One region of the Desulfitobacterium sp. LBE genome, then DNA from elsewhere that is predicted to be linked to it. Evidence: riboswitches for the same ligand, from Rfam matches in the RefSeq annotation. Region 1 holds a riboswitch; the other holds the start of a gene.
The links. Region 1 has a riboswitch for thiamine pyrophosphate ahead of thiC (phosphomethylpyrimidine synthase ThiC). Riboswitches for the same ligand answer to the same signal wherever they lie in the genome.

Region 1 (15,507 bases):
ATCTGTATTAGACGCCATCAAGTGGGTTTTTGGTGATGGCTGGCTGACTGAGTAGAACCTAGATGAAACAATAACGATAAACCAGACCTTTCAACTCATAGTTAAAGGTCTGGTTTATTTACTCTGTGGCAACAGCACCTGTCTCAATAACATGCAACACATTAGTAAGTTTTTTGTAAAAAGTCCAAAAATTATGTTAGAATTAAAAATAAACAATGAGCGGGATAATATTCTTCGCCATTGAACTAGAGATAACTTTCACGATGGCCATGCATTTTGTAGAGTATCGAAAAAATTTAAGGGGGATAAGGAATGCCAGATACTAAAGAAAATTTGCATGATGCACATAATTTAATTCTAACCAACACAGGTTGGGAGCAACTACTGGAATGTAAAAAATTCTTTTTAAAAAACCAGACCCTTGATCCCAGGGAATACGCTTGTATTAGGCTTGAAGTAGCCGAATCCTGGTTGCGCTCTCATGATTTAGGAGTCAATCCTTATAAAAGCAGTCTTGCCGAGCATTTGAATTCCAACGAAATAGCCAGGATCCTGGCTGAAAACAAAGACCTGATTGGCATTACCAAAGCCGTTTTTGTTGATTTAAAAATAAAGGATATTATGACTTCCAATTATGCACTTTATTTATTTGATAAGAATGGTGTCTTGCTGAGTCATGAAGGAGAAAAGATCAAGTTAATTTCTGAGGATCACCCGGAGAGCTCCATAGTAGGCCAGGTATGGTCGGAAGCAACCGTCGGTACCTGTGCTCATGTTTTAAGTATGCATCTAAAGAAGCCGGTATATATTGTCGGGCCCGAACACTACTGTACTGTCTTTCAAAATTCCTGTACATCTGCAGCACCTCTGACCAATGAGGATAACGAAATAATCGGCTACCTGGTTGTAAGTTACCATATTGATTTTCCCTTGTCCCACGACTCCTATTATTTAAGCACCTATCCCCTGGGTCTCATCACAGCTATGGCGGTAGCCGTAGAAAACAAGCTGCGTTTTACCAAGAGTTATCAATTGCTGAAAAGCGCTCATCATATGCAGGAAGTAATTTTATCCGTGATTGAGGAGGGCATAATTATTACGGATAACAGGGGGAAAATAATTACGATCAACAAAGAAGTGGTCAATATATTCAATACTGCCGAAGAGGAGATCATAGGCAAGACTATTGATCGCTTTTTAGGCCCCCAGATTGGTGAGGCGGTTCGGAACAATGAAACCATTGATATTGAGGAAGCAAGTTGCAGCAATAATCATGATAAAAGTTATTTAGTACTCATACGTCCTCTTGATAAACATGGCAACTATCCCAACGGTGCGGTTTTGAGAGTTAATCCGATGGAAATGATCAATGCCCTTGTTACCAATAGAACAGGAGCCTTTGCTACCTATACCTTTGCTAAAATCATTGGTAAAAGTAAAGCCATCAAAGAAACGATTTCCTTAGGAAAACGCTTCTCCTTATCCAACGAGAATATCCTTCTGACCGGCGAGAGTGGAACAGGTAAAGAGCTTTTTGCTCAAGCCATCCATAATGCACATCGCCCCCAAGGACCATTTATCGCCGTAAATTGTGCGGCAATGCCCCGGGAACTTATTGAGAGCGAACTGTTTGGTTATGAAGGAGGCAGCTTTACCGGCGCTGAACGCAGAGGCAGAGCGGGGAAGATAGAACTTGCTCATGGGGGCACCCTTTTTCTTGATGAGATAGGGGATATGCCCCTCGAGGTCCAGGCTATCCTCTTAAGAGTGCTCGAAGATAAAAAAGTGATGCGAATTGGAGGACACACTTATAAAAAGGTTGATTTCAGGCTGGTTGCAGCCACGAATAAAGATTTGGAGAGAATGAGCCATGAAAATTTATTCAGAAGTGATTTGTTTTTCCGGCTATCCATCCTTTCCATTCAGCTTCCACCTTTAAGAAAGCGGGATAATGACGTTGAGGTTTTGGCAAATTATTTTATCGCTAAATACTGTGCCAAGATCAAGCGTAAGGCTCCCCTCATCAGTGAAGAGGCTCTTGAGGTTCTGAAAAGTTATGGGTGGCCTGGAAATGTAAGGCAACTTGAAAATAGTGTTATTTATGCAGTGAATTTAGCTCAAGGGGATTTAATCCAATGCAGGCATTTGCCCGAATCATTATATGCCGCTTCTTCTTCACCAGCAGAGAATTATAGAGATCCTCCCGGTATGACCGGCAATTACGCTCTCGAAAACATCTATAAAATTGATGTTATGGAGAAAATACTTATTGAAAACGCCCTCTATAAAACCAGAAACAATATTACCAAAGCTTCTGAACTATTAGGAATGGCTAAGTCAACACTGTATCGCAAAGCAAAAGAGCTTAATATAGATATGGGAACATTCAAGAATTCTGATTAACTGAACAGTAATCTCAAGATAAGGGCTTCTCCTGAACAGCTGAGTGCAGGGAGAAGCCCTTTTTGCCGTTTATAGAGTTTTTTGTATTGGCTCCTCTTTCTCGAAAGCAAACGGTGTTTCTTAAAATCAGTCGGTTTGCAATTCCTTAAGGATGAGGTGGTTTGCTTGAAATAGCCCAACCAAGGCCTTTGCGAACCTGGCACGGAAAATGCAATATATCACAATGTACAAAGTATCAAAACCAAATCTTAAGAGCAAAGGAGGAATCAGAAAATGTGTTTCCGACCCCCAACCTTTACTAAGCTGATGACCAGATGTCCGCAGTGCAATGTCTTTAATCCACCAACCAATAAAATATGTAAAAAGTGTGGGGCAGAGCTGCCTGAACCTGAGCCGGAAGAGAGCGCTGCGGGTCCGGCCGGGCCACAAAGAGCGCCGCAAAGAGCTCCTCAAAAGCCTGAAAAACCTGACTCCAATAAAGAATAATGCCGCAAATATTAAATGAAGGAGGTGTTTCTATCGAGCCATTTTTATCACACATCTTTATATAAAAATTAAGGAGGGAAAAACAGTTCATGATTAACAAGTATAGCAAGGATCTTTACAAAGAGGATTGGCGCTGGCAAGAAGGGGAATATGAAGTCACCCGCACCTCGGTCTGGACAGGACCCGGTTGTCACAACGGCTGCGGTGTTCTCTGCTACACCAAAGACGGTAAATTGGAAAAAATCGAAGGTGATCCCAATTTCAGCTATAACCAAGGCAGACTATGCCTGCGCTGTATTAACATGGTGGAACAAATCTACAACAACGATCGCCTGAAATGGCCCCTCATGAGAGTTGGGAAAAAAGGCGAGAATAAATGGAAACGGGTTTCCTGGGATGAAGCTTACGACTGGATTGAAGCAAAGCATAAAGAAATCTCACAGAAAACAGGTCCCCAAGGCATCGTATCTTTAGTCGGAACCGGCCGCAATTGTATGTGGCAGCCGGCGATGATTACCCGCGCCGTATTTGGCAGCCCTAACCTTTCCTTTGGCTTCCTCAGCGCCGATTCCTGCTACCAGCCCCGGATGACAGCCAACCTGATTAAGCAGGGAGACTGCTGGGTTCTCGATGCTTCCCAGTTTCATCCTTTGCGTTATGACAACCCTGAATGGAAAGTACCGGAAGTCGTTGTCGTCTGGGGGAATGAGCCCTTAGCCTCCAATGGGGACGGCTTTGTCGGACACTGGCTGGTTGATTTAATGAAACTGGGCACCAAACTGATTGTGATTGACCCCGCCTTGACTTGGCTGGCAGCTAAAGCCGATCTATGGTTGAAAATCCGGCCCGGTACCGATTGTGCCTTGGCTCTGGGTTTCCTCAATGTCATCATCAACGAAGACCTTTATGACCATGATTTTGTGGAGCAGTGGACTTACGGCTTTGATGAACTGGTCGAGCGGGTTCAGGAATATTCTGTGGAAAAAGCAGCGGAAATTACCTGGATTCCTAAAGAGCAAATCATAGAAGCCGCTCGTATGTATGCTAAAGCCAAACCCGCAGGAATTCAATGGGGTCTGGCCATCGACATGCAAATTGCCGGTATGGAAGCCTCTGCAGCCATTTCGGATATGGTCGCAATTACAGGAAACCTGGATGTTCCCGGCGGCAATATTCTCCTTCGCTATGCTTATAACAGTTCGAAAAAATATGGCTGCGGCCTTGAATGCATTTCTGAAGAAATGCTGCAAAAACGGATTGGAACTTATGAATCTGCCATCCACGAATCCGGATATACACCGTTTATTCCGCCTGATAAACTTCTGGAGACCATGGAATCCGGCAAACCTTACCCTGTTCAAATGCTATGGGTTCACGGCAGCAATCCTATCGCCAATATGGCCGGTGAAGCGCCCAGAGTTTATGCGGCCTGGAAGAACGTGCCTTATACGGTTGTGGTCGATTACTATATGACACCTACTGCAGTGGCCTTTGCCGACTTAGTCCTGCCGGCAGCCATGAGCGTGGAACGCGATAGCTACCGATCCTGGTGGCAGCCTTTAAGAACCATTACCAAAGCAGCCGAACCCTATTTTGAGAGCAAAGCCGATGAACAGATCGTGCTGGATCTGGGCAAGCGGATCAATCCTGAATACTTTAACAAGTACAAAGACGTTCGTGATCTGCTCACCGATATGCTCTACGATGATGGCAACGGTGTGGACTATGACTTTGAAGCATTGACCCATAAAGTCTATGACTGGTGGGACTGGAACCATACCTACAAGAAATATGAAAAAGGCCTGTTGCGCCAGGACGGGCAGCCGGGCTTTGTTACTGCGACAGGGTTATATGAAGTTTCTTCGCCTTTGTTTGATGTTTGGGGATTTGATCCGCTGCCCCACCATATGGAGCCCTATGAAGGGCCTTACTCCACTCCTGAACTCATGAAGGAGTATCCCTTCATTCTGACCACAGGACACCGGCAGATTGGGCTGTTCCACTCTGAACACCGCCAGCTCCCCACGATGCGGGAAGTTCATCCCCAGCCTGAGATGGACATTAATCCGGAAACGGCGCAAAAACTCGGTCTCCAGGAAGGTGATTGGGCCTGGATTGAAAATAAACGGGGTAAATGCAAACAGCAGGTTAAATTTAATTATGGGCTGGATCCCAAAGTGGTCAGGGCGCGTCATGGCTGGTGGTTTCCCGAAAAGGAAGGTGCGGAGCCGGTCTTGTTTGGAGTATTTGACAGTAACTCGAACAACTTAACCACCATGGGAGTCCATGGTCCGACCCATTATGGTGCTCCTTATAAATCCACGATCTGCAAGGTTTACAAGGTTGAGCCTGAGAATGATCAAGTAACGCCCACTGAAATTGTGACAAGGTTAGGGGGGTTTGGCTATGTCAAAAGATAATGCTCAATACGGGATTCTCATCGATTATGAATATTGTACCAATTGTCATACCTGTGAGGTAGCCTGCAAAAAGGAATTAGGGTTACCTGTGGGACAATTTGGCATCAAAGTATTGGAAGACGGACCCCGGGAAAATGTTTACGGCAAATGGTCCTGGACCTATTTGCCTTTACCCACAGAGTTATGCAATCTCTGTGAAGACAGGGTGAAGGAAGGCAGGTTGCCGACTTGTGTCCATCATTGTCAGTCAGGAATCATGTACTACGGGACCCTTGAAGAACTATCCAAAAAGCTGGTTGAAAAGCCAAACATGGTTTTATTTTCAAGGTAAAGTATAGCTTACACAAAAAGGAGGTCTTTTTTCAATGAGTCGTCAGGAAAAAGGTGGTTTCAGACCGCCGCCGACCGAAAAATTGATCTGGAAATGCAGTCAATGTGAAACCTTCAACTCCACCAAAGAGCCGGCATGTAAAAAGTGCGGAGCAGAAAAACCTAAGAAGTAGACTTACAATAGGTTAGGGTCAGGATCCCTGTGGTTCATGGGGATCTTGATCCTCCCCGTTGATTATTCCAACAGCTCACTGTGACTGAAGAAGTTATGACTTTCACAAAAAGTGAATTCAATGGTGAAAAGAGAGGAAAACAAAATGGGCATGGGTTTTCTAAGTATCATGACCTTACTTCCCATCATCGTCATTTTTCTTCTGATTGCCTGGAGAAATACGCCTGTTCATATTGCTTCACTGATCGGCTGGGCTCTGTGCGTTATGATTGCTCTGGCCTTCTTCTCAACTTCTCTGGCGGTCAGCATCAGGGCCAGCCTGGCAGGCGTCGTCCAATCATTTCCGGTCACTATCGTGTGTGCCGCTACTTTACTGCAAATTTGTTTTATGGAGGAGACCGGTGCGCTAAGGAGAATTTGTACTTTCTTAAAGACGGTAGCTATAACAAATAAGGCTTCCCAAATCATGATCATCAACCTTGGCGCCGGCACCACCTTGGTTTCTGCCGGTGCAACACCGGTGGCGGTTTTGCCTCCCGTCTTAAGAGGCTTAGGGTATTCCAACTTTATGGCCATTGCTCTACCGGCCCTTGGCTTTGACGCCCTTTGCACTTACTCCATGCTTGGTGCCCCACTTGTCGCTTTTTCCGATATAACAGGAGTCTCCCTGATTGAAGCGTCGCAAATATTTGCTCTCTATCTGCCGATCATCTCCACCTTAATCGCCTTTGCCATGCTGTATTTGGTGGGAGGAACTGAGCTGATGGGGGCAGGATTCTTCCCGGCGCTGTCAGGCGGTTTGATCGCCGGTTTAACAGCGGTCGCCATAGCCTATGTGCCAGCCCTTCATCCAGGCATCGTCTTAACCGGGGTGATTGCCGGAGTCCTGGTGATCCTGGTTGAATGCCTGTATCTCAAAGTAAAGGGCTATAAAATTCTTGATCGCAGTGTTCTTAACGATGAGGATTTACAGGTCGAGAAAGAAAGAAGTTTATTGGCTGCCTTTTCGCCTTGGCTCCTGACGATTAGCCTTTTATTTTTTGTTAATTTCTATCAGCCTGTTCATGATTTCTTAACCCTCCGCTTAGGAATGCCGGTTCAAATCATTCCTGGTCAGAAGATTTACCTCCGGGTATTTTGGAACGCTTATTTTTGGGTTTTGGTCGGCACAATCGTTTCCGCCATCTGGTTGAAGCCAACCGGCACCCAAATTAAGGGAAGTCTGAGCAAGTTTGGCAAGCGGGCACCGAAACCTCTGATCTCCCTGACTGTTTTCTTTGCCCTTGGCTTATTGATGAACAACACAGGGTTACAGCCTGTTGGAGAGGTTTGGCAGGTTACGGATGCCATGCATAATATGGTTTCCGTTCTGGCCCTCGAATCGGCAAGGATCTTCGGCTGGGTTTATCCATTAATTGTCGCACCCCTTGGTCTTTTTGGCGGGTTTGTTACATCCAGTGAAGCTGCCGCCCTGGGGATGTTTGCCAAATACAACTTTATTGCTGCTAAGGAACTCTTCCTGAATCCTTTAGTGGTGGCAGCCGCCACTGGGATCGGAGCCGGGCTGGCCAGCGTAATTTCTCCCGGAAAACTTCAAAATGCGGCTGCCGTCATTGATGCAGTAGGGGAAGAGCAAGCCGTGATCAGAAAGGTTTTCCCAATCTGTTTAGGTATGATCATTGTTGCCTCCCTATTGTGCTTTGTGTTCAGTAAATTTATATAGAACACACGCCCTTGACTTCAATTGCTTTGGTTTTTAGCCAGGAAAGTGGGTGAGAAATGCTTTTGACATGTTGGATCTGCAATCCCTATTGCGGACGGTGCAAGCCCCCTATGCCCAAGCCGGTTAAATGCACCCATTGTGGTAAACACACTATTCCCGATTCAATCGACCCTAAGTGTAAAAAGTGTGGGGCCCGGTTGACCGGACCGGAAATTACAGTGGTAAGGAGCAATCGATGAAATATTGCACAATCATGAAGACCGCGCAAATGCTGACGATTGCCTTGGGCGAGAATGGAAAACTGTTGGGAGAAACACAAATTTCTCTTTACCAGGCTCCCACGGTGGATTTTAAAACGCTCTTGGCAGGATTGCTGCATGGATTGGGTTCACAGCTGACGGATATGGACTTTGCAGGTATTGTGAAAGCCGCTTATTCACCAGAAGTGGGGGAATCAGAAGTGGGTAAAAAGCTGCATCTTCTGGTCACTGAATTGAAAATCCCTTTGATCAGTGTTTGGTCTTTGGATATGTTAGGGTGGGCGGCTCAGGATTGTGAAAAGGGGCTGGCGGTCATCCAAAATCTAGCTCAATCTCTGTGGTTTAAAGCCAGCTATCAATGGGATTCCTGCCGGCAGATTCCGGTGTGTTTGGAGGAGCCCCATATTCTGACCACTGAAGAGCTAAGGAAAGAAGTGGAGTTGGAAGACAACCGAATTTTGATTAGTGGGGATTCCCTGCCTGCTGCAGAGTATTTAAAAAATAAGGAGAAGAGTCTTCCGGGTTATTATCAATGGCATTACGGACTATACAGCGTTCAAGCAGTTTGGCATCAATGGCTGGAGTCAGGTCCCGACGAAGAATTTTTTCCACTGTATAAAACCCAGGAAAAAACCAAGGCAAGAGAATTATCTGCCCATGGTCCTTTAATCATGCGCATGATGTGTGAAGAGGATCTCAAAGATGTGATGAAAATCGAACTAAGATCCTTTCCCTCGCCATGGTCGCCTTTAGCCTTTGTAACAGAACTCAGGCATAACGAAGATGCTTACTACTTTTGCCTGTATTCCTATGGCATACTTCTGGGGTATCTGGGCGTATGGCTGATTTTCGATGAAGGGTATATCACAAGATTAGCTATACATCCTGACTTACGGGCCAAAGGGCATGGCTCATATCTTATCAGGCAAGTGCTGGAATGGATGAAACCCCGTGGGGTGAAGCGCTTAAATTTGGAAATCCGCTCCTCAAATACACTTGCCTGCAGCTTCTATAAGAAGCTAGGATTCTTGCCCGGAGCTACCAAGCAAGAATATTACACCGATCCGCCTGAAGATGCTATGGTGATGACTTTGGAGCTTAATTGTCCGTAGTGAAGGTCACTATCCGTACCGTTTAGAAAGTGAGGGAATTGAATGGACAATTCCAAGAGAAGTTCTATGCTTCGCAAATTGAAAATTTTACAATGGCCCATGTATGTCATTTGCGTTTTATGCTATATGCTTACTTTGTTCCATCGGATTACGCCGGCTATTATGGGACCCGATTTAATGGCAGACCTTTCCCTGGGTGCGGTTGCCTTCGGCTTCATGGGCATGGCCTTTACCTGGATCTATGCCTTTGCTCAAGCCCCGGTAGGCACTATGCTGGATAGTTTAGGCGCCCGCCGGGGACTGACGGCAATTCTTATGATAGCGGCAATCGGCTCACTGGTCTTCAGCCTCGCTGAAAATTTTACAGTATTGATTATCGGCAGAATCCTTCTGGCAGTAGCCGTGTCCGGTTTTTTGATCGGTGGGGCAAAAATAATCTCTGCTTGGTTTACGACCCGTCAATATCCAATGCTTTGGGGAATATTTATGGGACTGGGTTCTTTGGGCAGCGTCCTGGGCACAGCGCCGCTACGCACATTAATGAGTTTTGCGGGCTGGAGAACAGCTTTATTCGGCATAGCAGTTTTTTCCTTGATATTGGCTGTGGTAACGTATATCTTATTGAGAGATAAGCCGGCGGAACGAGGGTTGCTTACACCGGATGAACTCCATGGGGAAACTGCAGTGGTTGCCGCCATAAGTGAAGAAGCCGGGCAAGAAAAGGTTCCCTTTACTGCCGTGCTCAAAATGCCCGTCTTATGGTTAATCGGTTTACTGTCTCTCGGTGTGAACTCCAGTTCCCAGACTTTCGGCTCCATGTGGGAAGGCATCTATCTGACCGATGCCCTGGCATTATCCAAGGAGGCCAGTGGGGATATTCTGTCCTGGTACGCATGGGGGCTCTTTGCAGGATGTATCCTAAGCGGTGCCGTGGTCAGAAAGATTGGCTCCAAGAAAACCATGGTATTGGGTTGTATTTTGTTTTTGTTTAACTGGTTATGGATTGCTTTGCAGCCGGCAACCATAAGCATTACAGAGTTAAGCTTTTTTAATTTCTTAATGGGGGCATTACAGATGCTGGTCATCTCCACCACATTTATTTATATTCGTGAAGTCATGCCCACATCCCGTTTAGGGACTGCGATGGGAATCGTGAACAGCTTTGCCTGGATTTTTGGAGCAGGACTTTTTCAACAGATTTGGGGAATTATCATCAATGCCGTTTCTGATGGGATAAAGCCATATCCCGTATATGCATTTCAAGTAACCCTTTGGCTTCAGGTGATCATGATCTGTTTAGGCGTCATTTGTTCTATTGTCCTTTACCGGAAAGATTTTGGAGGAAAAGAAAAAAGTGTAAAGCTAACGAATCATGCAGTGTAAACCGGCTTTTAATTGTCAGCCAAGAGATTTATGTTGATTCAATTAAATCAGGATAAGGAAACTGCAGAAAGCAGCGATCTGGCGGGCGATGTTATGCCCGTCAGATTTTTATGACTGCTCAACCGTTTGCTGGTTGCTTAAAAAGTATAACAATAAACCCAAAAGAATTGTTATATATAAGGAGTTTTTTTCTTGCGATTTTTATAGGGTAGATTTATACTTGTAACTATATCAGTTTGCCATATATGGAGAAGAGTAGAGGTGTTGATCTATGAGTATGAATTTTATCAAGAAATTACCGCCGGCGGAAGAAATTATTGCCCATTTGCCTTTAAGCAAAGAAGTGGCTGAGCTCCGGGACAAACGGGTGGACGAGATGAAGAAGATCCTGACCAATGAAGATCAACGGTTCTTATTGATTGTCGGTCCTTGCTCCGCCGATCATGAAGATCCCGTTTGTGAGTATATTGAACGATTGGCCAAAGTCCAGGAAAAGGTCAAGGATACCCTCCTCATCGTGCCCCGGATCTATACCAACAAACCCCGGACCACAGGGGAAGGGTATAAAGGGATGGTTCATCAGCCGGACCCGGAAAAGGCCCCGGATATGTGCGAGGGGATTAAAGCCATTCGCCGCCTGCATATCCGCGCCATATCGGAATTTGGGATGCCGGCTGCTGACGAGATGCTCTATCCGGAGAATTACAGCTATCTTGCCGATGTCCTGGGTTACGTGGCCATCGGAGCCCGTTCCGTGGAAAATCAACAGCATCGTCTTACGGTCAGCGGTGTTGAACTTCCGGTGGGCATGAAAAACCCCACCAGCGGCGATATGACCGTGATGTTTAATTCATTGATTGCAGCACACAGCAATCATTCTTTCATCTACAATGGCTGGGAAGTTGAAACCACTGGGAACCCTTATGCTCACGCCGTGTTAAGAGGGGCTGTGAATGCCAATGGTGAAAATATCCCCAATTATCATTTTGAAGACCTGATTCGGACCGCTCGGGAATATGAAAGACTGGAATTGGTTAATCCGGCCATTATCGTGGATGTGAATCATGCCAACTCCATGAAGTGCTTTTATGAGCAGCCCCGTATTTCCGGCGAGGTGCTGTACAGCCGTAGGTATGATTCCCTGCTGAAGAAAATGATCAAAGGGCTGATGATCGAGAGCTATCTGGAGGAAGGCCGGCAGGGCATCGGGGAAAACATCTATGGAAAATCCATTACGGATGCTTGCTTAGGCTGGGAGAGCACGGAGAAGTTGATTTACTCTATAGCTGAAAATGTCTAAAATCAGCCGGTTCTCTTTTAATTCCGTATAACATGTGATATACTTTAGGTGCCAATAATTGTAACTGCATAATCACTAGGGGGGCCGAATAAGGTCGGCTGAGATAAAGGACCCAAGAATCCTTTGACCCTTAACCTGATCTGGGTAATGCCAGCGTAGGGAAGGTGGATAATAACGATATGTTTATTAGAATACAGACCTACCCGGTCTGTATTTTTTATATCCGCCTTTTTTTATATCTTTATTTATATTAAGGAAGGTGTGGTTTCATTGACTCAACTGCAAGAAGCAAGAAAAGGAATCATTACTCCGGAAATGGTCCAAGCAGCTGAATTGGAGGGAATTACCGGGGAGGAACTGAGGCAGAAGATCGCCATAGGGGAAGCGGTTTTACCCTGCAACATCAACCATCAGGGACTTCGTCCCATGGCAGTCGGCAAGGGTCTGTCTACGAAAGTGAACGCCAACATCGGAACCTCCGATGCCTATCCGGAGCTAGCCCCTGAGCTGAGCAAACTGGAGATTGCTGTGGCGGCCGGTGTCCATTCCATCATGGATTTAAGTACAGGCGGAGATATTGATGAGATCAGAAGCAGGATTATCCAGGATAGTCCGGTCATGGTGGGAACGGTGCCTTTATACCAGGTTATGGTGGATACTCACAAGGCCGGCCGGGGCTTAGTGGAAATGACGGATGACGAAATCTTCGCCGGGATCGAGAAACACTGCCGGGACGGAGCTGATTTTATCACGGTTCACTGTGGCGTAACCTTAGAGGTCATTCAGGAACTCCGGGAACAGGGACGGGTGATGGATATCGTCTCTCGGGGAGGGTCCTTTATTACCGCCTGGATGCTGCATCATCAGCGACAAAACCCCCTTTTCGAGCAGTACGACCGCCTGTTAAACATCGCTTTGCACTATGATGTTACTCTGAGTCTGGGAGATGGCCTCCGGCCAGGTTGCTTAGCCGACGCCACAGACGGCCCCCAAATTAAAGAACTGATCACTCTGGGAAGCTTAGTCAAACGGGCTCAGGAAGCAGGGGTGCAGGTTATGGTCGAAGGCCCTGGACATGTTCCTCTCCATCAGATTGAAACGAATATGCAGTTGGCAAAAACCCTCTGCCATAATGCTCCTTTCTATGTCTTAGGCCCTTTGGTCACCGATGTGGCTCCGGGATATGATCATATTACATCAGCTATTGGCGGAGCTATCGCAGCTTCCAGCGGTGCGGACTTCCTCTGCTATGTCACCCCTGCGGAGCATCTTGGTTTGCCTACGGAGGAGGATGTCAAAGAAGGGGTGATCGCTGCCCGCATCGCAGCTCATGCAGCCGATCTGGTTAAAGGCATTAAAGGAGCCTGGGAATGGGATCTGGAAATGGCCAAAGCCCGCAAAGCCTTGGATTGGCCAAAACAAATCCAGCTGTCCATTGATCCGGAAAAAGCGGGGCGAATGCGAAAAGCCAAAAATGAAGACAGCCAGGAGCGCTGCACCATGTGCGGAAAATTCTGCGCCTATCAATTAATCAGCGACTATATGGGGACACCTTTTAAAGGCTGCTAAAAAACGCTGATCTTACTTAGGTAAGACAAAAAGCTCTCAAACTTAGGAAATCAATTTAACGGGAATTAATTTTACGGGAATTAAATGATAAAATTTTAAAGGAAAAGAAGGGATAGGATCATGAAAGAAAAATTAACAGAAGCTCTTCAAGCCCTCAAACAAAAAACCCCCCTGGTCCATGCCATTACCAATGTGGTGACGGTCAACGACTGCGCCAATAGTTTGCTGGCTGTGGGAGCATCACCGGCTATGTGCGAAGCAGCGGATGAAGTGTTCGAGTTCAGCCAGCTTGCCAGCTCCCTGTATCTTAACTTAGGAACCTTAACCAAGGAACAGGAAATGGCAGCTTATCTGGCCATCCGGGGAGCAACCTTAAAAGGGATTCCGGTGATCCTTGATCCGGTAGCCTGCGGAGCCATTCCCCGTAAAAAAGCAACGATTGAAAGGCTGGGGCATTTTGGCCGCTTTACGGTAATCAAAGGGAATTTGGGCGAGATCAAGGCTTTGGCCGGATTGGCAGCCCGGGTCAGAGGAGTGGATTCCCTGGATGAAGGGAATGATGGCCTGGAAGCTTGTCAAAGCCTGGCCAGAGCTTATGGCTGCGTCGTGGCGGCCACCGGGAAAGTGGATATCGTTGCCGATGAACAAAGAGCCTGCTTGATCGAAAATGGCACGGAGATGCTGACCCGGATCACGGGAGCCGGCTGCATGGCCGGGGCCTTGGTGGCCGGTTTCTGCGGAGCTTATGAAGACGCCTTCGGAGCAACGGTTGCCGCTTTGCTGACCATGTCTCTGGCGGGAGAATTGGCTCAGGAGACCTCCGGCGGGGAATTGCCGGGAACATTCCGGGCTCACCTTATCGACCAGCTCAGCCTGGTGGATGAGGCACTGATCGAGAAAAGGGGGCGGGTGCAATGGCTGTAGATTATAGCCTTTACCTGGTCACGGATCGAATCCTGGTCGGGCCGAAAGATTTTTTATTATCCATAAGAAAAGCTCTGGAGGGTGGGGTGACATTGCTCCAACTGCGGGAGAAAGAGACAAATTCCCGGGAGTTTTATGACATTGGGGTGAAAGTAAAAGAGCTGGCGGCGGAATTCGGAGTACCCCTGATCATCAATGATCGGGTGGACCTGGCCTTGGCCCTGGATGCCGACGGGGTGCATGTGGGCCAACAGGATCTGCCCCTGGCCAAAGTCCGGAATATAATCGGCCCTGACAAAATCCTCGGCTATTCTGTTTCCAGTCTGGAAGAAGCGCTCCAGGGAGAGAGAATGGGGGCGGATTATCTGGGGGCCGGTCCGGTATTTCCTACGGGAAGCAAAAAGGATGCTGCAGAAGCCATCGGCTTAGCAAAGCTTAAGGAAATCAAAGCCGGCGTTAGTCTTCCCGTTGTTGGCATCGGCGGCATCGGAGCAGCAAACCTCAGGGCGGTGAAAGAGACGGGGATTGATGGAGTTTCGGTGATCTCAGCCATTCTAAGCCAGGAAGATCCTTGCGCCGCCGCCAAGGGGTTGATGGATTTATGGAGGAATTGAACAGGATTTTCTTCGTGGATTTTGACGGCACCATCGTCACTCAGGATATGTGTGCAGTCCTCGTTGAAACCTTGGCCGGGGAAGGATGGCGGGAGATTAATGAACTTTGGGAAAGAAAAGAGCTTTCCACCCTGGAGTGCGCCCGCCGGACCTTTAAGCTGTTTAACAGCAATGACCCGGAAGTTTTTCGCCAGCTTATCGGGCAGGCGGTGTTCGATCCCGGATTTTTAGATTTTGCCGCTTTTTGTGAACAGAGAGGATTTCCCCTCATCATTCTCAGCGACGGATATGATTTCTATATTGAGTACCTCTTGCAAAGAGAGGGATTGAACCTGCCTTACTATGCCAACACATTGCTGTTTGCTCCCCAACTTGACGTAGAAACCCCCTACAGCTCCGGCGAATGTGATCTATGCGGGGTCTGCAAACTGCAGCTGATGGAAAAATTGCTTAAACCCGGTTGCCGATCCGTCTATATCGGAGATGGGACTTCCGATTTTTGCCCGGCGGAAAGGGCGGATAAGGTCTTTGCCAGGAGCAGGCTCTATCAGCACTGCCAGGAGGTAGGCAAAGAAGCCCGGCTATTCGAATCGTTTCAGGATATTCTCCAGACAGTTGAACATTGGGGAAGGGAAGAGGAGGAAGGGACTTGAAAAATCTTTTAACCATTGCCGGTTCCGACTCCAGCGGCGGGGCGGGAATCCAAGCGGACTTGAAGACTTTTTCCGCCTTAGGGGTCTATGGGATGAGCGTCATAACCGCGGTGACCGCTCAGAATACCCTGGGGGTGGATGAGGTGGCCGAGATAGGC
Region 2 (15,507 bases), 1.8 Mb from region 1:
CACCGGGAATAATGCTAAGCTCTTCTAAAACATATACCTCTTTGAAGAGGCCATTGAGATAATAGCCTATTATTTCAACCATCTCTACTGAATCACCATCATTGGTAATTCTAATGGCTACCGATACTGAGGGGCGCACCCCATTAACCGGAAAATTGTCTATCAAACCGGTGGTTAACTCTGCCATCCCAACATCTCCTTACTTTTTTCAAATATCCAATTCATCTAGTTCTTGAGCGACGACTCTATGCGCCGTCTGCAAATTTCCCTCCGCATCTTTCCCCCATAGGGTCGCATTGACACCCTGGGAACTGACAATGAATTGGAACTCAATTCCGTCAAAGTCTGCGAAATAGTTCCTTAACACAACTTCTGCCGGTCCAATGTTGAACAACTCTTCCACATACAATATTTTCGTGTTACCACTCAGGTAATAACCTCTCAGCAGCACCGATTCTAAAGTATCAACATTGTTCGTGACCAAAACAGAAAGGGAGGAACTTGGCCGAACTCCGAAAACAGGAGTATTATCGATCAAACCCGTCGTTAAAAAAGCCATGTTACACCTCCTTAATTTAACTTCACTCTATCTTATGGCTCTTGTCCTTTATGGGTTACCTTTTTTGGAAAAAAATGTTTATAATTTTAATTCTGGTATGCTGAGCATAACGAAGTAATCCTCAATACCTTTGAGAAAAAGGAACTCCTGCTCTTTTTAGAACTTAAACTTCTCCAATTGCTCTTTGGCTTTTTCTAAATCGCCTAGGGTTCCGATATCAAACCAAAGATCCTGGCTCTCATAGCTGCTGACCTTCGCTCCATTTTGGATAAGGCACTGAACCAAATTGGGCATGTCATATTTTTCATTGTCCGGGATATAAGAAAGGATATCTTTATTGATCACATAGATTCCCATGCTAGCCCAGTAATTAAGAGTTGGCTTCTCCGCATAAGCAATAACCTGGCCATCTTGAATTTCCAGAACACCAAAAGAAGAGTGAGTGGTCTTTTTCTGGACAGCAACGGTCATATCTGCCTGTACTGCCCTATGGTGCTCATAGAGGGCACGAAAATCCAAAGTGGTTAACTCATCTCCATTGACGACTACAAAATTATCCTGCAAACCCTCGACTCCTTTTAACGGGCCTGCTGTTCCTAAAGGCTCAGACTCTACTGAGTAACGAATAGTCAGCCCGAATTCACTGCCGTCCTGAAAATAGGTCTTTAATAGATCTGAAAGATAACCTAAGCACATAATTACTTCATCTGTTCCAGCTTTTTTAAGCTGCTCAATTAAGATAGCTGCTATGGGCTTATCCCCTATAGGAAAAAGGGGTTTGGGTAAAATCCGGCTATAAGGATCCAGCCGGGATCCTCTTCCGCCAGCTAATATTATGGTTTGCATCGCATCCCCTTCTTCGTTGCTAGATTTGGTATTTTCCTATCTGAAAACGATCCAGATTTTTTTCGATCCAGGCCATGGTTTTTAGAATTCCTTCTGTCAAGGAAACCTGAGGCTCCCAATCCATAATTTCTTTAGCTAAGCGGCTATCAGCCAAGAGTCGATTGACTTCACTTTTGCTCGGACGAACCCTCTCCTGGTCAATGACCAGCTTAGCAGAGCTTTGGGTTGTTTCAAGGATAATTTGGGCAAGCTCACCGATCGAGATTTCCTGACCAGAGCCCACATTAATAACTCTACCTACTGCCTTCGGTGAAAGCGCGGCCGCCATAAATCCTGCCACGGTATCGGATACAAAGGTAAAATCCCGTTTGGCTTCAAGATTACCAAGCTTAATCTCTGAACTTGCCAGAGCCTGAGTAATTAAAGTGGGGATAATTGCCCGGGCTGATTGTCTCGGTCCGTAACAGTTAAAAGGACGAATCGTGGCCACAGGAAGATTATAGGAAGCATAAAAGCTTTCCGCTAATTTATCCGCCCCGATCTTGCTGGCAGAATAGGGAGACTGCCCTTGGAGAGGATGATTCTCGTCAATGGGTACATATTGAGCGGAACCATACACTTCACTGGTAGAGGTACTTACAACCCGGCTTACCTCATGATCACGCCCTGCTATAAGAATATTAAAGGTACCAAAAATATTAGTCTCAACCACTTCACGTGGGTTTTTATAGGAGTAAGGAATACCCACTAAAGCTGCTAAGTGAAAAACCACATCATTTCCTTTGACAGCCCGATCGATCACATCAGCATCACGCAAATCCCCAGCAATGATTTCAATTTGATTAAGGAGTGAAGGCTCCAGATCTTCCAGATTTCCTCGCCCATCACGGGAATTATAACGTATAAATACACGAACATCGGCTCCTGCTTTGACTAAAGCCTCAGTTAAATGGCTGCCGATAAAGCCACCTGCACCTGTAACTAAAACTTTTTTACCTTTCCACATTAGGCCATTCTCCCTTCTACCGTATCTCTACATCTTATGTCTATTCACGAATATCTGACACTTTTTGCATACTCAGCTATTGGCAAGAAGGACATTTCTAAGTAAGAAAAAGAGCAACACCCGAAATCTTCAGATGTCACTCTTTTTGTTACTTAAGCTTCACTATTTTCCTGTTTCCCGCCTCAATATTCCTTTGCACTTCCGGAGCAAGGGGCTCTTGAGTCCGAATCATCGCTGTAAGGAGCCCCGCCCGCTCGGGGTACCCGATTAGAACATAGCCTTTCAGATAATTTCCTTTCCATATCAGTGATTGATAGGTAGATGCCTTTGCCAAAGGCTTCGACCAGCTCTCCTGACCTTCTGTTACTTTCCAAGGAAGAGCATTTTCAATGTCCTTCTTATGCGCGAGGGGGGTAATGACTCCCCCTGAGATAATCCTTAAACCGAAGAAATCCACTGAATTCATCCCCATAGAACCCTTATAGATGGTTTTTCTACCGGCCATATTCAAAGCAGCGACTCTCCCCTGTTCCGTGGCATTAGGCCAAACGGCATTGATACGTGGACATTCCCGAAGAAAGTCCCAGGTTTCTGCCACATCCCCTGCTGCGTACACATGGGGGAGATTGGTTTCCAAATACTCGTTGACCAGGATACCATGGTTTATTTTAAGACCTGAGTTAAGAAATGGCTCAACATTAGGCTGAACTCCCTTGCCTATGATTACTAAATTCGTATCAATTATCCTGCCACATTTAAGTTCAACCGCTTCTACATGCTCTTTTCCTTTAATGGCAGCTACATCCGAATTGAGGCTGATATGGATACCATGATCTTTAAGATGTTCCTCCAACCTTTCAGCTGCCGATGAATTGAGCATTTGGGATAGGATATATCCTGAGGAAACTATCACATGGACTTCCATCCCTTGCTTTCGTAAGGCGTAGGCTGATTTTAAACTGACTAATCCGCCTCCGATAATAACAGCCTTTCGTCCTTTTTTAATGAACTTTTGGATAGCTTTGGCATTTTCCAGATGACGCAGGGTAAATACTTCAGGCAAGGCGGCTCCGGCAATATCCAGCCTGACTGCTGAAGCTCCGGTGGCTATCAGACATCGATCATAGTCGAAGACTTCACCGGAAGCCGTACTAACCCTTTGCCCCTCCGGATCAAGTCCTGTTACCCTGACCCTATAATGGGTATTAAGATTCAATCGCGCCAGTTCCTCGGTCGTACGCAGAAAGAGCTGTTCTTCTCTGATATCTCCGGCTAAGTAATAAGTGGTCAGACACCGGGAGTAGGGAGGATAGTGATCTGCCGTTAGGACTGTTATCTTCCCCTGAGAATCAACCTTTCGCAGCCCTTCTGCAGCAAAAAGCCCAGCGGCACTGTTACCGATGATGATATAGTTCATAAGTTTTTCCTCCCCAAGGCTTATTGATCCAAGCCCAATGCCTGCCGTTTCTTCCGAATATCCTCAATAAGCCCCAGAGCAGCTTTTTGAGGTTCTGTTTCTACATAGAATTTCCCACCGATAACTTCTGTAAGACCTACAGTGAGGAGTTCTGTCACCTGCTTGCTGCCCAGGACAGGAGGTATAACGCCCAAATGAGTAGTTATTCCCATGGCCACAGCCCAAGTCCCGATGCTGAGAGCCTTTTCATGCTGGGGTTCAGGGGCGCTGGCTGCCACAGGCAAAGCGGCCGAGTCCACACCGAGATAATTAGCTAGTGCTGTGACTAAATCACCGATGCGGGAATTATCCACACAACTCCCCATGTGCAACACCGGGGGAAGTGGAGCACCAAGACCAGCAGCCTCTCCAATGGCCCTGAGAACAGCTTTGAGGGTATTTCCGGCATATCTTTCGGTCCCCTCGGAGTTCATCATCCCTGCTTTAGCCAAAGCATGGGCGGAGCAGCCGGTCGCCACGACAAGGACATTGTTCTTCAAAAGTTCTTTGACCATCTCCACATGAAAGATATCCTGAGTCACCTTGACATTATTACAGCCTACTGTAGCCACGACACCAACGATATTGCCGTTAACAATATTATCCGCTAATGGCTTTAAAGGTTGAACGGGGTCCAGCTTGCCCAAAGCGCCTGCAATGGCTTCCACGCTAAAGCCGGCAATTATCTTTGCCCGATAATCAGGTATATGAACCTTGTTGGGATCCCGGCGGGCATACGCCCCAATGGCCTTCCTAACGATCTCCTGAGCTGCTTCATCGGCTTTTTCCAGAGCAAAAGGAACATGAGTGGCTCCAGGAATCTTCACAATCGGCATAGTGGTGATCAATTCCGTATGATAACAAGAGGAGATTTGGCTCAAGGAGGGCATAATGCATTGGACATCGACGACCATGGCATCCACTGCCCCGGTGACAATAGCCAATTCTTGAGCAAGGTAATTCGTAGCCAAAGGAACTCCTTGACGCATGAGAACTTCATTGCCTGTGCAGCAGATTCCAGCCACCTGGACTCCTTTGGCTCCCACTGCCTCTGCTTCAGGAGAAAGAGTCTTCGCCCACTGGACAATTTTTTCGGAAAGAAGGGGAACATGGCCATGAACGATCAGGTTTACATAATCCTCTTTAAGTACTCCTAAATTGGCTTCGGTCACCACAGGAGCCGGTGTTCCGAATAAAATATCCTGCATATCTGTTGCCAGCTTTAGGCCGGCATAGCCATCCACCAATCCCTGTTTAGCCGTCGCTAAAAGAAGGTTTACGGGATCTGCATCCATTCCCATAGTGGTCTGATGCATGGCCTCCCGAATTTCCCGATCCGGATTCCGGGGTATGATCCCTAAAGACTCCCATACCTCGAGACGTTGTTTTGGTGCATGGGCACTCACCCATTTCATAGGGCGATTATGATGGTTTCCCATATCTCCATAGGCTACACGAACCACTTCCAAAGCTAACGCACCAGGTTCTTTACCTTCACTATCTATTCCTAATCCTGACGCGACCGCCTTCAACTTTCCGGCATCTGCTATAGGATAATCGATTTTGCCTTGGGCCGCCAGCTCTAGAGCTTCCACGGCATCATAAGCATGATCCACATGGGCTGCGGCCCCGGCAGCCACCTGGCGAAGCAAGTTCCGAGCCACGATCACATCAGCTGTAGCGCCGCAAATTCCTTTATCCGGGCCTTGCCCAAAGGGATCGATCCGGCAAGGTCCTTGAATACAGTGACGGCAGCAGACTCCTAAACTTCCAAATCCGCACTGCGGCTGTTGTTTATCATAGCGATCCCAAACGGTTTCAATTCCATCCCTATGGGCCTTTTTTAAGAGATCCTGGGCCGCCGGATCAATGCTGCGTACATTAAGCATGGTTACCAACCTCCTTAAGATGGTTCATCCAAGACTTCCGTATTTCCCTTGCGTATCCATCCACTTCCACAAATTGCAGGGCCTTAGTCGGACATGCCGAGACACAAGCCGGTTCATAAGCTAACTCCCGACAACGATCGCATTTTACAACCTGATGGTCAGGCCCTTCCGTAATAACCCCGAAGGGACAGACCATAACACACATCCAACAACCGACACATTTTTCCGGCTTAACCTGTACTAAACCGGTCGTAGAATCAATCCTCATGGCCCCAGCCATACATGCATAAACACAAGGTGTGTCTGAACATTGCCGGCATTGCAGGGGCATAATCACTTCCCCATCCGTCTCCACAAAGACTCTTTTTTGTGGGCGTTCAGGCTCAAAGATTGCTGCAAACAATTGCTTGGATCGGGAATGAGCCACAGCACAGGCCAATTCACAGCTTTTACATCCCAGACAATGCTCTGTGCGTACCAGTAATTGTTTCACGTTATCCCTCCTTACCTAAAAATACACAAGCTAATTCTGACAACTCTATACTATTACAATATTCAGATAATTACCGTCAGCTTGGCGACATTAAATTGAAACATATGAATATTTTATTTATACCGCTTGCGGCAGATTAGGGAAGCAAATGCAAATACAAAAGGTACTGAAACAGTACCTTTTAATCTAAGCCCCTTCATTATGAATATTCATGACTGATCTTCTCCCATAGTCGCTCAGGCAGTAATAGCACCACATATCCCCGGTGCAAAGCCACAATCCCCTGCTGCTCCCAATGGCGTAAGATTTCATTGATCGTCTGGCGTGTACTTCCGCTAAGAGATGCCAGTTCCTCATGGGTAAGGTAAATAGCATTATCATTTTTACCCTGCATGGTACGCCGAAAAACACGCGCCAGACGGGAGGAGGTCTCACGAAAAGCTAAATCAACAATCAAATCATTGGTTAGGCGAAGAATTTTACCCAGAAGGCGGACCAAATGCCGGGCCAGTTCCGGACATTCATCCATCATAGCTTTAAAGTCAGCCATACTGACATATAGAACTTCTGTTTTTTCGATGGCTGTTGCCAACGCTAAGGAATGTTCGCTATAGACCTCCCCTGCCGAAAGAATTGCAATAGCGAATTCCTTACCATCCTCTGATGTATAAGCAATTTTCACCTTGCCAGAAAGAACAAAGAAAATTACATCCGAACAGGAAGAGGGGAAAACTAATCTTTGCCTCTTTGTGAAGCTCATCCTACTGAAATTTCTTTTCCAGGTCTGGAGAAAAGCGGGAGGTAATCCGTGAAAAAAAGCAAATCGATCAAGATCTGGTATTGTTTTAGGGTTGGACATTGGCTCCACATCCCTTCTACAGGTGTACCAAAGACATGATTTCATACAAGATTTCTAGGAAATTTTAAAAAGTCCTTTAAAATAAAACACCCAAGCTCTACTTTTCATAGAGCTTGGGTAGTAAATCCTATTAGCTTAATAACTTAATAATCTGTCTCTTGTACCCCATAAAAGCATCAGATATCCGGAATTCTTCTCCCCGGGGCCGCAGGGTATCGATAATAATCTCATGGGCGATCCTTCCTGGGGGCCCGGTCATAATGTACACCCGGTCGGAAAGCAGGATGGCTTCATCGATATCATGGGTAATGAATAAAGCAGACATGTCGATTCGGCCCATGAGATCCAAATACCAGCGATGCATGGAGCTCTTAGTAATGGCATCCAGGGCGGAAAAAGGTTCGTCAAAGAGAGCTACATCGCGAGAGAACATATAGGTTCTGAGCAAGGCCGCTCTTTGCCGCATTCCTCCGGAAAGCTGGGCGGGGTACTTCTTCTCGGCCCCTTCCAACCCGAACTCCTTGAAATGGCTGAAGGCCTCTTCACGGGCTTGGCTCTTCTTTACTCCCCGAATGAAAAGAGGGAGGGCCACATTATCCAACACAGTCAAATGAGGCTGCATCAAGTCCTTTTGCTGCATATAGCTTACTTTACCGGCCTGACCCGTAATATCCTGAGCGTTGAGAAGCACTCGTCCTGAATCAGGGGTAAGGACACCGGCGATAACATTAAAAAGAGTGCTTTTGCCGATGCCGCTTACTCCCAGGAGGCTTACCAGCTCCTTTTCACCGAGCCTGATATTGATGTCTTTAATCGTTAATTCTCCCGCAAAACCCTTTGAGATATTTTGCGTCTCAAGCTTTATCTTATCCATCTTACTGCGGTAGGTAGGCATTGGTAAAACCTTGTCCTGGTTCAATCCTTTTGGAGATCAATTGATTATCTGCCATCCAAGCATAAAAATTATCCCAACGGGCCTGATCGATGAATCCCCACCGCTCTGCTTCAGCTTTATATTCCCTGGCCAAATACTTTTGGCTGGCTTTTATAAGCTCCTGATCCAATTCCGGGGCATGTTTGACCAGAATTTCAGCGGCTTCTTCGGGATGTGCTATAGCGTATTCATACCCTTTGGCTACAGCAGCTAAAAATGATTTGGCTGTGTCCTGGTTTTTTTCCAAATACAGAGGACTGGCAGCTATGACCGGGGTATAAAAGTCTAAGATAGGGTCAATATCTTTGAACGCAAAATAATTGGTATCCAGGCCTTTCACCTCTGTTGCCACGCCATCCCATCCATAATACACCCAAATAGCGTCCACATCGGTTTTCAAAGCCGAGATCACATCTGTTACTGTATTAGGAATCATTCTGATAGCCTCATATTTACCGCCGTCTTTCTCGATGACTTGTTTAATAATGGCTTTTTCCACAGGAGAATCCCAAGTGGCATAGACCTTGTTCTCCATATCCTTCGGTCTGGTAATGTTATCTTCCTTCAAGGAGATAATTCCCGAAGTATTATGCTGCAAAATAGTCCCTACGGCTACCATATCCAGGGGACTGTCTGAGGTAAGAGCAGCTGCAAGTTCCTCCTGGAAGGTTACACAAAATTCAGCTTTTCCGGCAGCTACCAATGGTAGTGCTCCCCCTTCAGGTGGCTGTACAATATCCACCTCTAAACCTGATTCTTGGAAATAGCCTAATTCTTTAGCCACATAGACGCCGGTGTGATTAGTATTCGGTGTCCAGTCCAGGACAAAGGTGACTTTCTTATTTTCTTGTGCACCTTGCTGTTCATTCCCAGTGTTGATCGTATTGTTCTGAACACCACACCCCGCTAATCCTAAAACCACAAAGACGCTCATAAGAATTGCTATGCATCGCTTTTTCATATCTCAACATTCTCCTTAAACACTATTGGGCCCTCAGCCTTCATTTTGCTGTTCCCCGGTCTGTGCCCAGGGCATAGCTTTTCGTTCCAAGAGCTCCACACATTTCATAAGCACTAAGCTCAATATGATGATCAAAAAAATCACCGCGAACATTTTATCAAAAGAATAGGATTTTCTGACCCGGGTCATATACACACCAAGACCACTGTTTCCTCCCAGCCATTCAGCGATAACTGCACCGACAATAGAATAGGACACCGAGATGCGTAAACCCGAGAAAAAGCCGGGCAGAGCATTAGGCAGCTTAATATACCGGTAGATCTGCCACTTTTTAGCCCCCATAGCTCGCATGAGATTCATAGCGTCTTGATCCGACGATTTAAATCCACCTAAAAGAGCAATGGTCATAGGGAAAAAACAGGTCAGAACAACAAGCGTAATCTTCGGCGCCATATCATAGCCCAGCCATAACACCAACAAAGGGGCTATGGCTACCGTGGGAATAGTCTGAGTAATTACCAGGATAGGATGGAAGGCTTTATAAAGAGCATCGAAACGATCCATCAAAAGCGCAATCCAAAAAGCCAAAAGAATACTAAGAACTAATCCTATGAAAGCCTCCGTCAAGGTGATCTGGGCGTGCTTCATAAGCTCAGGAAAAGAACCTGCTAAAGCCCGAATCACATCCCCAGGGGATGGTAGCATGAATTTTGGCACCATTTCAAGAAGAGCCACCAGATACCAGAAGATAAGCAAGATCAGAAGTACAGCCGTTGGGTAAAGCTTATTGGTGATGCTTTGTAACCTTTTCATCAATGGTCCAAATCCCGCCTTCCGGCTTATAGCTAATTTTTACATAGGACATGACACTGGGTGCCCCTTCTTCAATGCAGATCAGCTGGCAGTGTTTAACCATTTCCATAAGTTGGTCGTATTCCCCTTCAACAGTCGTTTCAAAAGGACCTACGTAGACATTAAGACCTGAGGATTTTAAATATTCAATGACCTTGTCCACCACACGGATCACTTCTTGTCCTTCCACAGCCGGTAATACTTGAATAGCTACACTTGCATTAATCATTTCTTTTTCTCCTTCTTTCCTCTTCATTTTACACTTGAGGAGGGTAATGCATAATAAAAAACCTTCTGCAATCAGAAGGTTTTCCCAAACAATTCAGGACATGGAGCCAGAAGCTCATGTATCCTAAGTCCCTCCGCTAGCATTACCTAGATCAGGTCAATGGGTCGGAAACACTCGTTTCCCTCTCAGCCGTTTTCCAGCTCCCCAATACTATTCTCTTTTTTGCATCATAGCACCTTAATCTTAAGGTGTCAAGAAGGTCAAGCTTGCAATGAGTTATTACCAACGTCGTGTGCTGCCTCCGCCACCGCCGGAACCCCCACCGCCTCCGAAGCCTCCGCCTCCGCCACCGCGGCCACCTCTCATGAGCATGCCAATAATCATGCCGAAGATAAAGCCGTTAAAATAACGGTGGTCAATATAAAATAGGAAGACGATGCCGAAAAAGGCTAGGATTTTAACCCCAAGAGGCAGGGAAGCAAAGGTATTGGTTCCATCTCCATAATCAGACGAAGTGTACAAAGCCTGCGGAGAGTCAATATCCATCACAACTTGATACTCTTTAGCAACTTCCTGAACAAAGGCTCGATAGCCATTTAAGATGCCTTGGTTATAATCCCCTTCTTGAAAATAGGGAATCATATATTCATCTTGAATTCGGCCGGTTTTAGCATCGGGAAGAGCCCCTTCCAAGCCATAACCCACCTCTATCCTGGCCTCCCCCTCCGTAGGGGATACTAAGATCAGTAACCCGTTGTTTAGCTTTTCATCACCGATCCCCCATTCTCTCAAGATGGCTAGAGCATATTCTTCCGATCCATATCCTTTCAGATCGTTGACTGTAACCACTACAATCTGGGCTTTGGTCTTTCTCTCCAAGTCCGCCGAGCTTTGGATAATAATCCTCTCGGTGCTTGAGTCAAGAACATCGGCTTCATCCAGCACGAAAAAGTCACGGGTAGGCTGCGGGATCGAAGGGGTAGCCGCCTGCAAAGGAAAAGCTAAAGTAAGGAAGAACAGTATCAATCCGGCAAGCCGGAGTTTCCTCTTCATAGGCTTCATTCCCTTCATTTAACCTATTTGATAGTGCCATCTGGACAAGCCGTTACTTGGAAAAATCCACGGTGGGAGCTTCATGAGCACCCGCATCAGCCTTAAAATACTCTCGCTCATCAAAACCAAGAATACCCGCATAAAGCGTGGCCGGGAAACGTTTTATCTTCGTATTATAGGATTGTACCTCATTATTATAGTCCATGCGTGCTGTAGCAATGCGGTTTTCCGTTCCTGCCAATTCATCCTGCAACGCCCGGAAATTAGCATCAGCTTTTAACTGAGGATAACTTTCAGAAATAGCCAGTAATCGGCTCAAAGCACTGCTTAGCGCCGCGTCCGCCTCAGCAGCCTCTCCCACACTGCCTGCCCCGATCAGTCGGGATCTGGCGTCAGCTACATCCGTAAACACTTCACTTTCATGTTCAGCATATCCTTTGACGGTATTGACCAGATTCGGAATGAGATCTGCTCGGCGCTGAAGCTGGTTCTCTACCTGACTCCAGCTGCTGTCCACAGTCTCCGAAAGAGTCACTAAGTTATTATAACCAGACCCCAGGATCATAGCCAGAATGATAATTATCCCTACGGGAATCAGCCACTTTTTCATAACGCTTCCTCCATTCATATTTCTTTCCTTACTATCTATTGTTATACCATTTCTTAAGTTGATTCAGCTTTTCAGATCAAATCTAACCTATAATAGTCCTGGCTGAAAAATACAGAAGCACAATCACACCCAAGATGATACGGTACCAGCCAAAGATCTTAAAGTCATTCTTTTTGATATATCCCATTAGAAACTTAATGGAGATTACGGATACTATAAAGGCCACTACCATTCCTATTAATAGAATCATCAACTCCGGACCTGTAAAGTTGAAACCAAACTTCAAAAGCTTAAGTGCACTGGCCCCAAACATAACGGGGATAGCGAGAAAAAACGTAAATTCAGCCGCTACGGTTCGGGATACTCCCAGCAAAAGTCCTCCTACAATAGTAGCACCAGAACGGGAAGTTCCGGGGAATATGGCGGCAATCAATTGAAATATTCCGATCATGAACGCCGTGGTGTAAGTAATTTGTGATAAGTGATTGACCCGAGGCCTTTTCCCCTTATTGTAATTCTCAATAACAATAAAGAGAATTCCAAATATAATCAGCATAACGGCAACGGTTTGATAGTTATAAAAAAGAGCGTTAAACACGTCGTCCCACAATAGACCGATAACACCGGCCGGAATACAGGACACAATGATTTTGAACCACATTTCTATGGTTTCCTGCTTGACGGAAACCCCTCTATCGAATGTAAAGGGATTGAGTTTCTTCCAATACAAAAGCACAACAGCCAAAATAGCTCCCAGCTGAATGACCACGAAAAACATTTCCATAAAAGCCGCGGACATGTTCAGCTTAATAAACTCATCCACCAATATCATATGTCCCGTGCTACTGATGGGCAGCCATTCTGTAATCCCTTCTACAATACCTAGTAAAATCGCTTTAAAAATCTCTACTAATGCCATAATTCCTCCTGATTACATTTTCTATAGATTTAATTACATCACGCCCATTATACCAATTCGGTTTATGAATGGATAGCCGCATTCCCCCTTCATTCTTCGACACATGACGCTATCCATATAGTATTATACCTGATTATGTCTAGCCTAACCTTAGGGATTATATAAGTATTTATTAACTTTTTCTTAATTCCTCATCAAAACCTATTAAAAAGATTACCTCCCAGAATAGAGTTATATCTATCCTGGGAGGTAATCAGCCGATTGCCCAAAGAAACTTTTTAAGATTATTCGAGACCAATCATGACTGAACTTGCTTTGATAACGGCAATTGCGTCATCACCTACTTTTAATCCCAAGGATTCTGCTGAACCAGAAGTTATACTCGCTGTAATTGACTGACCATTAATATCCAGAACCACTTCCGTTGACACGGGGCCCTTTTTAACCTCCGTAATTTTGCCTTTTAATTGATTTCTAGCCGATAATTTCATTAGATAATTCCTCCTTGTTTACTATTTAAATTAGTATGCACACTCTCAATCATTTCAAACAAAATTCCGACTCCATCCACAGATAGTTATGCGCTCTAGTTCACATCTTCCTCTACCTTCTCCAGCCTTTCATCAAGTAGATAAGGGTTTGCCAGGTACTTCTTGACTAATTTAAAGGAATTGGAGTAGTAGAGTCCGTCACAAATCCGCTCGTCCAAAACATAGCCGATCTCACAGCATTTTTTGACCACTACCTGATCCTCTTCAACTACGGGTAATTTTTTGCTCTTCCCTAAGGCGACAAAAATCCCTGTCGTACCAAAATCGTAGAGATGATGGTAGATAAAATCCAGATTGATGGATTTGAGATAGGTAAAGAAAAGAGATGTGTGAAAAGGACTGGCTTCAATAATCTTTTTCGGCAGTAAATTATGCCGATCCATCCACTTTAGCGTCCCTACTAAAAGCTTCACTTGACTATTAGGTAAGGCCATAATACGTTGAGCAATAGTATCCACCTCATTGGCAGCTCCTGCCGCACAACCTTCCTCTATGGTCTGATCGACGATTTTGACAATCTCTTCGATGCTTTCCAGACCTGAAAAGAGGAATTTAACTGTTGTCTCTTCACCGTCATCCTTTAAGAGGCGCTTAATGGCCATAGAGATGCGGATATCATATCGGGTATAGATTTTATTATTCATGATAAAACGGTTCAGCTGTGGGCGTTGAGCGAGAACACGCACATAGACTGCAATAAATAGGTGCAAGTAGTTGAGCCTAATCCCTTGATCTTTCTTTTCTTTGATATACTGATCAATTTTATCAACAGCAACGACTTGTTTATAAAAATTTTGGGCATCATTCCGCTTGGTCATAATGTGGGGAATAATCCTTACAAAAGGGCTTAAAGACTTGAGAAGCCGCCCGTCACTTCGTCGCATCCAAATCTCCCCTTTTGCTTCTTAATTCCTTTCAATAAATTTCTCTAAGGATCAGATAATCCCTTCTTTTTATATTAACTTAATGCAAAATTTTCCTATTTATTTGTAGTCAATAAAATTTGTCCGGTTAAAACCTTAGGAAAGTCCGATCTCTTCTTTAAGAAAATTTATAATTACTTATGACAGTGAAAAAGAAGTTTGATAGTTTAACTTTTTTATGGGATGATATAAAATAAGGTAAAATAGACAAGCTTAATCGAGGGAGTGATACATATGACAAAAATCTTGGTACCTGTAGACGGCTCACCGAATTCGGACAAAGCCATTCACTATGCTCTTACGCTAGCACGTTGCAAAGACGACCTTCTTATCTTTTTAAACGTTCAACCCAATTATAACACACCCAATATAAAACGCTTTGCCACCCAAGAACAGATTAAGGTAATGCAGGAAGAAACCAGTAAGGAAGTTCTCGATCACTCTCTGGAAATCGCTAAAGATTCCATCGCGCCCATCCGCACGCTCCTACGCACAGGGGACCCTGGTCGGGAAATTTGTAAAGAAGCCCAAGAAAGTGCTGTAGACAGTATTGTTATGGGATACCGGGGACTCGGTGCCGTTAAGAGAGCCATTCTGGGAAGCGTAGCTACCCATGTTCTTCATGAAACAAGCTGCCCTGTGACCATAGTTCCTTAGAGGATGGTGTAATGAATAATAACCCCTGGTTTGCTATCGTTAACCCAGCTTCGGCTAACGGACAAACTCGAAAAATCTGGCCCAAAATTTACAAGCGCCTCCTTGATCAGGGCGTTAATCTTGAATTTGCTTACACCACGGGACCAGGGGATGCCACCAATCTCACCCGGCAGGCCATGCATAGTTATACGCAAATTCTTGCTGTCGGTGGCGATGGCACTCTAAATGAGGTTGTGAACGGATTTTTTGCCGATCAAAAACCTATTAATCCTGAAGCAAGTCTTGCTGTTCTTTCCCATGGAACCGGGGGAGATTTTCTACGCACCCTCGATCAAAAACGAGGGCTCCCCTCTTTGCTGGAAGTTCTGCACCGACAAAAAATTGTCCCCATTGATTGCGGGCTAGTTCAATATCAAGACGCTACCGGTCAGTTGTACACTCGTTATTTTCTCAACGTAGCGGATGTGGGTTTGGGAGGAATGGCGGTTAGCCGAGTTAACCAGCACAGCAAATTCCTCGGTGGAAAACTATCTTTCCTCCTTGGGGGCATCATGACCATTTTGACCTATAAAAATAAAAACATGAAATGTGTCATTGATGGAAAAATCGTGGTCAATGGACCAGCCAACAGTATCTGGATTGGCAATGGACGCTTTGTAGGAGGAGGAATGATGATTGCTCCTCATGCAGAGCTTGACGATGGTCTTTTT

Region 2: another riboswitch for thiamine pyrophosphate. It lies ahead of DESLBE_RS12525 (thiamine-binding protein); the one in region 1 lies ahead of thiC (phosphomethylpyrimidine synthase ThiC).

What each region holds. Positions count from the first base shown of each region.
Region 1 covers NZ_VLKD01000001.1:858,782-874,288, reverse strand. The annotation lists gene DESLBE_RS04345 (hypothetical protein) at 1-55, shown strand, start outside; gene DESLBE_RS04340 (sigma 54-interacting transcriptional regulator) at 313-2,403, shown strand; gene DESLBE_RS04330 (molybdopterin-dependent oxidoreductase) at 2,979-5,309, shown strand; gene DESLBE_RS04325 (4Fe-4S dicluster domain-containing protein) at 5,296-5,640, shown strand; gene DESLBE_RS26490 (hypothetical protein) at 5,675-5,812, shown strand; gene DESLBE_RS04320 (L-lactate permease) at 5,957-7,534, shown strand; gene rimI (ribosomal protein S18-alanine N-acetyltransferase) at 7,770-8,906, shown strand; gene DESLBE_RS04310 (MFS transporter) at 8,949-10,289, shown strand; gene DESLBE_RS04305 (3-deoxy-7-phosphoheptulonate synthase) at 10,561-11,589, shown strand; TPP riboswitch at 11,657-11,769, shown strand; gene thiC (phosphomethylpyrimidine synthase ThiC) at 11,860-13,158, shown strand; gene thiM (hydroxyethylthiazole kinase) at 13,279-14,082, shown strand; gene thiE (thiamine phosphate synthase) at 14,073-14,696, shown strand; gene DESLBE_RS04285 (MtnX-like HAD-IB family phosphatase) at 14,684-15,349, shown strand; gene thiD (bifunctional hydroxymethylpyrimidine kinase/phosphomethylpyrimidine kinase) at 15,346-15,507, shown strand, end outside.
Region 2 covers NZ_VLKD01000001.1:2,624,723-2,640,229, forward strand. The annotation lists gene DESLBE_RS12470 (exosporium glycoprotein BclB-related protein) at 1-187, opposite strand, end outside; gene DESLBE_RS12475 (hypothetical protein) at 209-559, opposite strand; gene DESLBE_RS12480 (sugar phosphate nucleotidyltransferase) at 716-1,405, opposite strand; gene DESLBE_RS12485 (SDR family NAD(P)-dependent oxidoreductase) at 1,425-2,411, opposite strand; gene DESLBE_RS12490 (FAD-dependent oxidoreductase) at 2,560-3,828, opposite strand; gene cooS (anaerobic carbon-monoxide dehydrogenase catalytic subunit) at 3,849-5,756, opposite strand; gene DESLBE_RS12500 (4Fe-4S dicluster domain-containing protein) at 5,749-6,249, opposite strand; gene DESLBE_RS12505 (Crp/Fnr family transcriptional regulator) at 6,449-7,108, opposite strand; gene DESLBE_RS12510 (ABC transporter ATP-binding protein) at 7,239-8,003, opposite strand; gene DESLBE_RS12515 (ABC transporter substrate-binding protein) at 7,984-9,003, opposite strand; gene DESLBE_RS12520 (ABC transporter permease) at 9,037-9,819, opposite strand; gene DESLBE_RS12525 (thiamine-binding protein) at 9,788-10,084, opposite strand; TPP riboswitch at 10,195-10,301, opposite strand; gene DESLBE_RS12530 (TPM domain-containing protein) at 10,364-11,137, opposite strand; gene DESLBE_RS12535 (LemA family protein) at 11,190-11,747, opposite strand; gene DESLBE_RS12540 (undecaprenyl-diphosphate phosphatase) at 11,830-12,666, opposite strand; gene DESLBE_RS12545 (TOBE domain-containing protein) at 12,951-13,157, opposite strand; gene DESLBE_RS12550 (2-oxo acid dehydrogenase subunit E2) at 13,253-14,101, opposite strand; gene DESLBE_RS12555 (universal stress protein) at 14,375-14,797, shown strand; gene DESLBE_RS12560 (diacylglycerol kinase family protein) at 14,809-15,507, shown strand, end outside.